DNA from 2 places in the Allobosea sp. 685 genome. Region 2 is predicted to be linked to the other one. Evidence: predicted binding sites of a transcription regulator. Region 2 holds the regulator's gene; the other holds the start of a gene.

Region 1 (4,415 bases), 2.4 Mb from region 2:
CTGCGCCAGCAGCGCCAGCAGGAACTGCCCGAAACGGCTGGTCTTGTAGGTTCGGTGCGAGAAATAGCGGTGATAGCCGCCCGTGACCGCAAACATCCGCAGCCAGTACAGGCCGATCGCCAGCCAGACCGAAGTCCAGGTCACGCCGCTCCAGATCGCGCCCAGGCAGGCGAGATGCGCCAGCACGAAGGGGATGGCGGCGGGATAGACGATGTCGCCATCGTCGTGAGGGGTCTCGATCTGGGACAAGTCGTTTCTCTGATCTGAATGGCAAGCTATATGGGTGGCGCTGCGCGACAAGAACAGGACCGGCAAGGCTCGCGCAAGTGCGGCATCTCGCGCAAGTGCGGTATTATGATCCAGCCGTCGCCGTCGCGGCGTTCAGCGGCTTCCTGCGCAAGCAAAGCCGGAGAGCCAGGGCCGCGATCAGAACCGTGATGAAAGGCCAGTAGAACGGGTCCATGACCGCGCGCTTGCCGAAGGTTACCATGAAGCTGAGCCAGATGTAATAAGCCCCGCACAGATGGAGCCAGCGCCAGGCTTGCGGGCCGACCATGGCCGCGGTTTTGTCGAACGATGTTGCGGCCATGGCGAGGATGAAAAGATAGGCGAGGCCGCCTGAGATGAGTGTACCGGTGTTGCTGAGCTGCTTGAACAGGGCCGGGGCCGTGCTGGCCAAGGCGATGATGGCAAGTCCGTGCAGGCCATGGGACAGGGCGAAGGACAGTCCGAGATAGCGCCGGTTCCGCCTTTGCCAGCGCGTCCAGATGCCGGGACAGGCCTGGAACAGAGCCGAGGCCGTGAAAGCGAGGCAGAACAATACCAGAGATGTCCGCGCCGTGATGCGGATGACCAGCCGGATGCCGTCGCTTCCGCTGGACGAGGTTGCAAACGCGGCAAGCACGCCCAAAACGAGCCCTGATGCGAGCAGCCCAAGCAGTGACCAGCCTTCCAGCAGGCCTGCCGGATATGATGGCTTCGGCTCGTTCCGCGCGGTTGTCATGTCGATGCCGTTTCGTGAGGGGCGTGCGCCGCTATCGAGCGACGATTGCATCAGCGCTCGCTCTAGGCAACAAATGTAATCGATGATTACATGATCGTGATGCGAAGGCGCTTCTCCTAGTTTCGGAACGGGTTTCCTCCTTCGCTGGCGGGTTTCCTCCTGTGCCGGAACGTGCACTAGCTTCCACCCATGAGCACCGTGAAACCGACTCGAACCGGAGACCGCGAGGCGGGTGAGGGCGGTTCGGCCTATCATCACGGCAATTTGCGCGAGGAGCTCGTCGAGCAGGCGCTCAAGCTGGCTGAGGAGGGGGGGCTCTCGGCGGTGAGTGTCCGGGCGGCGGCGCGATTGGCCGGGGTCTCACCAGCAGCTCCGTTCCGCCACTTCCCGGACAAGATGACACTGATGACGGCGGTGGCCGAGGAGGCGATGCGGCGCTTCAGGGCCGAAATCGCGCTGGCACTGGCGCAGGAGGTGGATGATGATCCGATGCTGCGCATACGCGCTATCGGGCGGGCTTATCTCGATTGGGCCAGACGCAATCCGACCCATTTCGAAATCATCTCGTCACGGCGCTCGATCGATTTCGACGGATCGCCGTCGCTGGGCCGCGAGAACGCCGAAATCCAGGCTCAGATCGAAGCCCTGTTGCTGGAGGCGGCGCAACGCGGGCTTCTGCGTTGCAACGACCGGCACCTGATCCAGATCGCGGCGCGTGCGTTGGTGTATGGTCTCGCGCGCATGCTGGTCGATGGCCATTTCCCGAGTTGGCAGGTCGCCGATGCGGACATCGACGGAACCATGGCCAAAGTGCTGGATCTGTTCGTGGACGGGCTGGTCAAGGAGCGGGCCGCGTCCTGAACTGTGATCCGGCAGGTGCGATGGACATGAAGGCCGGGATCGAATGTCATCGAAGCGTCACGCTAGGATGGCTTCAAGAGCGGACGGGATCGAAGCGGCGGAACTGACGCGGCGAAATTGATGCGACACGCGGCGGCAGGGGCAAAAGCGAAGCAGATGAACGCGCAAACGGCAGAAATCATGGATCTCGACATCCCCGCCATTGACGCCTACGGCGCCGATACCCCGCTGCGGCAATTGCCCGCCCGCTTCATAAACCGCGAGCTGTCCTGGCTGCAGTTCAACCGCCGCGTCATGGAAGAGGCCTCGAACCGCAATCACCCCCTGCTGGAGCAGCTGCGCTTCCTCTCGATCTCAGCCGCCAATCTCGATGAATTTTTCATGGTCCGCGTCTCGGGCCTGCGCGAACAGCTCAAGGCCGGCGTGGTCACGAAGAGCCAGGACGGACTGACGCCGGCCGAGCAGCTTGCCGAACTGGGCAAGGCGGTCTCGGCTCTGACGGACGACCAGCAGGCGCGCTGGATCGAGTTGAAGCGCGACCTGCACGAGAACAAGATTCACCTGCTTGGCCCAAGCGAAGTCGGCAAGCAGGAGCGGGTCTGGCTGGAGGATTACTTCCTCCACTACATCTTCCCGGTGCTGACGCCGCTGGCGATCGACCCGGCGCATCCGTTCCCCTTCATCCCCAATCTCGGCTTCACGCTGGCGCTGGCGCTGGAGAGGATCAGCGACGGGCGCCAGCTCGACGCGCTGATCCGCGTGCCGATCAAGATGGACCGCTTCATCGAATTGCCGGATCTGGGGCGCGAAGGCCTGCATCGCTTCATCACGCTGGAGGACGCGGTCTCGCTCTTCATCGGCAAGCTCTTCCCGGGCTATGACGTCAAGGGCACCGGCTCGTTCCGCGTCATCCGCGACACCGATCTCGACATCGAGGAAGAGGCCGAGGATCTGGTGCGCGTCTTCGAGACGATGCTGAAGCTGCGTCGGCGCGGCGTCGTCATCCGGCTCGAGGTCTCGACCGGCATGCCGGCGCATCTGCGCAAGCTGATCGTGCGCGAGCTCAAGGTCGACGCCGACGAGATCGTCGATGTCGCCGGCATGATCGGCCTCAACGAGCTCTCGCAGCTCGTCGGCGTCGACCGCCCCGACCTCAAGTTCAAGCCCTACAATGCCCGCTTCCCCGAGCGCATCCGCGAGCATGCCGGCGACTGCTTCGCCGCGATCCGCCAGAAGGACCTGATCGTCCACCACCCCTATGAGAGCTTCGACGTCGTCGTTCAGTTCCTGCAGCAGGCGGCACGCGATCCCAGCGTCGTCGCGATCAAGCAGACGCTCTATCGCACCTCGTCGAACTCGCCGATCGTGCATGCTCTGGCCGAAGCGGCGGAGGCCGGCAAGTCGGTGACCGCCCTGGTCGAGCTCAAGGCGCGCTTCGATGAGGAGGCCAATATCCGTTGGGCCAAGGATCTGGAGCGCGCCGGCGTCCAGGTCGTTTACGGCTTCATCGAGCTCAAGACCCACGCCAAGCTGTCGATGGTGGTGCGCCGCGAGGCCGGCCAGCTCGTGACCTATTGCCATATCGCGACCGGCAACTACCACCCGATCACGGCGCGCATCTACACCGACGTATCCTTCTTCACCGCCGACCCGGTGATGTCGCAGGATGTCGCGCGCATCTTCAACTTCATCACCGGCTATGCCGAGCCGGCCGAGCTGGAGAAGATGTCGGTGTCGCCGGTGGGGCTGAAGCAGCGCCTGCTCTCCGACATCGCCGAGGAGGTCGCGCATGTGAAGGCCGGCCGCAAGGGCGCGATCTGGGGTAAGTGCAATTCGCTGGTCGATCCCGAGATCATCGACGCGCTCTACGATGCCAGCCAGGCGGGGGTCGAGATCGACTTCGTCGTACGCGGCATCTGCTGCCTGAGGCCCGGCATTCCCGGCCTCTCCGAGAACATCCGCGTCAAGTCGATCGTCGGCCGCTTCCTGGAGCACACCCGGATCTACGCTTTCGGGGCAGGCCACGGCCTGCCTTCGGCCAAGGCCAAGCTCTACATCTCCTCGGCCGATCTGATGCCGCGCAATCTCGACCGTCGCGTCGAGGCGCTGACCCCGATTCTGAACGCGACGGTCCACCAGCAACTGCTCGAGCAGATCATGCAGGCCAATTTCCTCGACAATGAACAGAGCTGGACGATCTTGCCCGATGGCGGTTCGCAACGCATTGTCCCGGCCCCGGGCGACGAGTCGTTCAACGCCCATAAATATTTCATGACGAATCCGAGCCTGTCCGGACGTGGAAAATCCCTCTCCAACTCCAGCCCCAGAAGCCTCCCCAAGCGGGCGGCCAAGAAAAGCTGAGATGACCGGCATGGGCTTCGTTGCGGGGCGGTTGAGCCTTGGCGAGACGATCGCCATCATCGACATCGGTTCGAATTCGGTCCGCCTCGTCGTCTATGAGATGCTGGCGCGCTCGCCCGCCCAGGTCTTCAACGAGAAGGAGATGGCGGGGCTCGGCCGGCAGGTCGCCACCACCGGCCGGCTCGCCACG
Region 2 (4,415 bases):
GTCATCCTCGACGGCCGCAACGTCATCTCCAACGATGTCGATGTGAACGAGCTGCGCTCGCGCATCGGCATGGTCTTCCAGAAGCCGACGCCCTTCCCGATGTCGATCTACGACAATGTCGCCTTCGGCATCCGGCTCTATGAGAAGCCGCCGAAGTCGGAACTCGACGACCGCGTCGAGGGCGCGCTGCGCCGCGCAGCGCTCTGGGACGAGGTCAAGGACAAGCTCAAGGCTTCGGGCATGGGCCTGTCGGGCGGCCAGCAGCAGCGCCTGTGCATCGCGCGCACCATCGCGCAGAAGCCGGAGGTGATCCTGTTCGACGAGCCGACCTCGGCGCTCGATCCGATCTCGACCGGCAAGATCGAGGATCTGCTGGAGCAGCTCAAGACCGATTTTACCATCGTCATCGTCACCCACAACATGCAGCAGGCGGCGCGTATCTCGCAGTACACCGCCTTCATGTATCTCGGCGAGGTGATCGAGTTCGCGCCGACCAACACCATCTTCATGAACCCGCACAAGAAGCAGACGCAGGACTACGTCACCGGCCGCTTCGGCTGACTGTCCAGTTCCGCTCCCGCTTCCAGAGGATCCGCCGCGATGACCGAACATATCGTCCGCTCCTACGACGCCGAACTTGAGGGGCTGCGCCGCAGCCTCGCCGAAATGGGCGGCATGTCCGAGCGCATGCTCGGCGATTCCACCGTGGCGCTGGTGCGCCGCGACACCACGCTCGCCCAGAAGGTGATCAGCGCCGACCAGCGCCTCGACAACCTCCAGCGCGATGTCGAGGAGCGTGCGGTCCTGACCATCGCGCGGCGCCAGCCGCTGGCGAATGATCTGCGTGAATTGATCTCGGCGATCCGCATCGCCGCCGACATCGAGCGCGTCGGCGATCTCGCCAAGAACATCGCCAAGCGCGCGGTCGCGATCTCCGGCCAGTTCCAGCCACCGCATCGCGCCGTGGTCGGGCTCGAGCACATGAGCCGGCTGGTCCAGGCCCAGCTCAAGGACGTGCTCGATGCCTATGCCGCGAGCAACGAGCAGAAGGCCATGGAGGTCTGGCGCCGCGACGACGAGATCGACGCGCTCTACACCTCGCTCTTCCGCGAATTGCTGACCTATATGATGGAAGATCCGCGCAACATCACCTTCTGCACGCATCTCCTGTTCTGCGCCAAGAACGTCGAGCGCATCGGAGATCACACCACCAACATCGCCGAGACGATCCACTATCTCGTCACCGGCGAGTCGCTCGATCTCAATCGCCCGAAGCTCGACACCACCGACATCAATGTCGAGGCGGTGACGGGGAGCTGATGGAATGAACGCACCGGCACCTTTCCCGTCATGGTCGTCCTCGGGCTGGTCCCGAGGATCATCCCGACCATCCACGTCTTCACCGGTCGAGACCTGTGTTCAAGACGTGGATGCTCGCCACAAGGGCGAGCATGACGGTGTGTGTCGGCTGAATGCCAGGAACGGAACCGCGCCATGCCCGCACGCATCCTGATCGTCGAGGACGAGGAGCCGCTCACGCTGCTCCTGCGCTACAATCTCGAAGCCGAGGGCTTCGAGGTCGACAGCGTCGCGCGCGGCGACGATGCCGAACTGCATCTGCGTGACCACACGCCCGACCTCGTCCTGCTCGACTGGATGCTGCCGGGCCTGTCGGGCATCGAGCTCTGCCGCCGCCTGCGCACGCGCAGGGACACGGAGCGCGTGCCGATCATCATGCTCACAGCGCGCGGCGAGGAGACCGAACGCGTGCGCGGTCTCGCCACCGGCGCCGACGACTATGTGGTCAAGCCATTCTCGCTGCCTGAACTGATCGCGCGCATCCAGGCGCTCCTGCGCCGGGCCAAGCCTGGCCATGTCGCGGGGCTGCTCGCGGCCGGCGATCTCGAGCTCGATCGCACGACGCGCCGGGTCCGCCGCTCCGGCGCGGAATTGCATCTCGGCCCGACCGAATTCCGCCTGCTCGAATTCCTGATGCAGGCGCCGGGCCGGGTCTATTCCCGCGCACAGCTCCTCGACGCCGTCTGGGGGCGCGACGTCTATATCGACGAGCGCACGGTCGACGTTCATGTCGGCCGCCTGCGCAAGGCGATCACGCCCGGCGATGCCAAGGATCCGCTGCGCACGGTGCGCGGCGCTGGCTACGCTTTCGACGAGACCTTCGCGCGAGGCTAAGAGCGCGCGTCATTCCAATATCGGGTCGGGGCGCTGCGGCCCCGTCGATTGTTGCAGGTAACGTTCCTCTTTAGTCTTGGCCGCTCATGCGCCCGCCAGGATTCGAGACCGTGATCTCCAGCCCCGTTTTTCCCGCCATCAAGGCTTTCGAAGCCGAGCTCATCGCCATTCGGCGTGACATCCACGCCCATCCCGAGATTGCCTTCGAGGAGGTCAGGACGGCGGCCCTGGTGGCGCGGACGCTGCGCGGCTGGGGCATCGAGACCCATGAGGGGCTGGCCGGGACCGGCGTTGTCGGCTCGCTGAAGGGCGAGCGCGGCGGGCAGCGCGCCATCGCGCTTCGCTCCGAGCTGGACGCGCTGCGCATCGAGGAGAAGAGCGAGATCGCGCATCGCTCGACCATTCCCGGCAAGATGCACGCCTGCGGGCATGACGGGCATATCGCCATGCTGCTCGGCGCCGCGCGCTATCTGGCGGAACACCGGGATTTCGGCGGCACGGTTCATTTCGTCTTCCAGCCGGCGGAGGAGGGCTTGGGCGGTGCCCGCGTCATGCTCGAGCAGGGGCTGTTCGAGCGCTTTCCGGTCGATGCCGTCTACGGCATGCACAACCAGCCGGGCCGCCGCGCCGGGGAGTTCGGCATCAGGCAAGGGCCGATGCTTGCCGCCAGCGACACCTGGGTCGTGACCTTTCGCGGAACCGGCGGCCATGGCGGCTCCGGCACTCATACCGCGACCGACCCGACGATCGCGCTGGCCAATTTCATCCTCGGCGTCCAGGCGATCGTCGCCCGCAATGTTCCCGCCGTCGAACCGGCGGTGTTGAGCGTAGGCCACATCAATGCCGGTGCTTTCAGCTCGCCCAATGTCATCCCCGCCGAGGTCGTCGTCACCGGCACGGCGCGCTGCTTCTCGGCCGCGGTGCGCGACATTCTGGAGCAGCGCCTGGGCGTGCTGGCCGAGGGCGTGGCGGCCATCCAGGGCTGCAGCGCCGAATACCTCTACAAGCGCCGCTATCCGCCCCTGATCAACAGCGTTGACGAGACGGCGCTTGCGGCGACGGTAGCCAGCGACCTCGTCGGCGCGGAGAAGATGGACACGCATATCCCGCTCAACACCGGCGCCGACGATTTCGCCTTCATGCTGGAGCAGCGGCCGGGCGCCTTCATCCGCATCGGCAACGGCACCGCGGCGGAGGGCAAGGGCAATCTGCTCCACACTCCGCTCTATGATTTCAACGACGATATTCTCGCTCTGGGCTCGACCTATTGGGTGCACCTCGTGCACAAGGAGCTGACATCGCAGGCCTGATCCCGCTCGCCGCCCTCCGGCAGCCGAAACCGGAGCTGGGCCGCAGGAGTTTGAGTTCATGCCGACATCCGACATCGCGATCATCGGCGCAGGCCCCTCTGGCCTGATCGCCGCCGAGCGGCTGTCCGCCGCCGGCCACGCCGTTACGATCTATGACCGCATGCCCTCGCCGGCGCGCAAATTCCTGCTCGCCGGTCGCGGCGGGCTGAACCTGACCCATTCCGAACCGCTGGATCAGCTCCTGACGCGCTATCGCGATGCGCAGGCCTGGCTCGAACCGGCGATCCGCGCCTTCCCGCCCCAGGCTTTGCGCGATTGGGCCGACGGTCTCGGCGCCGACAGCTTCACCGGCACGAGCGGGCGCGTCTTTCCCAAGGCGATGAAGGCCTCGCCCCTGCTGCGCGCCTGGCTGCGCCGGCTGGAAGGGCAGGGCGTGAAACTCGCATCGGGGATGCACTGGACCGGCTGGAGCGCCGACGGCGCGCTTGCCTTCCAGACCCGCGACGGCGGGGTCGAAACGATCCGGCCCGGCGCGACCTTGCTGGCCCTCGGCGGCGCGAGCTGGCCGCGTCTCGGTTCCGATGGCGGTTGGGCGCCGCTGCTCGCGGCTCGTGGCGTCGCCGTCGCGCCGCTGCTGCCGGCCAATGGCGGCTTCACCGTCGCCTGGTCGGCGATGATGCGTGAGCGTTTCGCTGGCGCGCCGTTGAAGCGCATCGTCATCCGCTTCGGTGAGCGTCAGGCCACCGGCGAGGCGATGATCGATGCCGACGGCATCGAGGGCGGCGCGATCTACGCGCTGTCGGGCCTGCTGCGCGAGGCGATCCTGCGCGAGGGCAAGGCGGCGGTGACGCTCGATCTGCGGCCCGACATGGAGACGGCGCGCCTCATCGAGCGTCTGGCGAAGCGCCGCAA

What was found. The regulator PhoB, encoded in region 2, activates phosphate uptake and scavenging genes when phosphate is short. The targets are predictions, from matches to a motif close to TGTCATNNANCTGTCAT.
Region 1: RMR04_RS15745 (RNA degradosome polyphosphate kinase) is a predicted target of PhoB. The motif match lies at 1,909-1,925, and genes of this name have one in related genera.

Annotation. Positions count from the first base shown of each region.
Region 1 is NZ_CP134779.1:3,041,230-3,045,644, reverse strand. Features, by position in the region: gene RMR04_RS15760 (acyl-CoA desaturase) at 1-249, opposite strand, end outside; gene RMR04_RS15755 (hypothetical protein) at 353-1,003, opposite strand; gene RMR04_RS15750 (TetR/AcrR family transcriptional regulator) at 1,193-1,864, shown strand; gene RMR04_RS15745 (RNA degradosome polyphosphate kinase) at 2,021-4,225, shown strand; gene ppx (exopolyphosphatase) at 4,227-4,415, shown strand, end outside.
Region 2 is NZ_CP134779.1:5,460,416-5,464,830, reverse strand. Features, by position in the region: gene pstB (phosphate ABC transporter ATP-binding protein PstB) at 1-561, shown strand, start outside; gene phoU (phosphate signaling complex protein PhoU) at 601-1,320, shown strand; gene phoB (phosphate regulon transcriptional regulator PhoB) at 1,495-2,193, shown strand; gene RMR04_RS26795 (M20 aminoacylase family protein) at 2,304-3,503, shown strand; gene RMR04_RS26790 (TIGR03862 family flavoprotein) at 3,562-4,415, shown strand, end outside.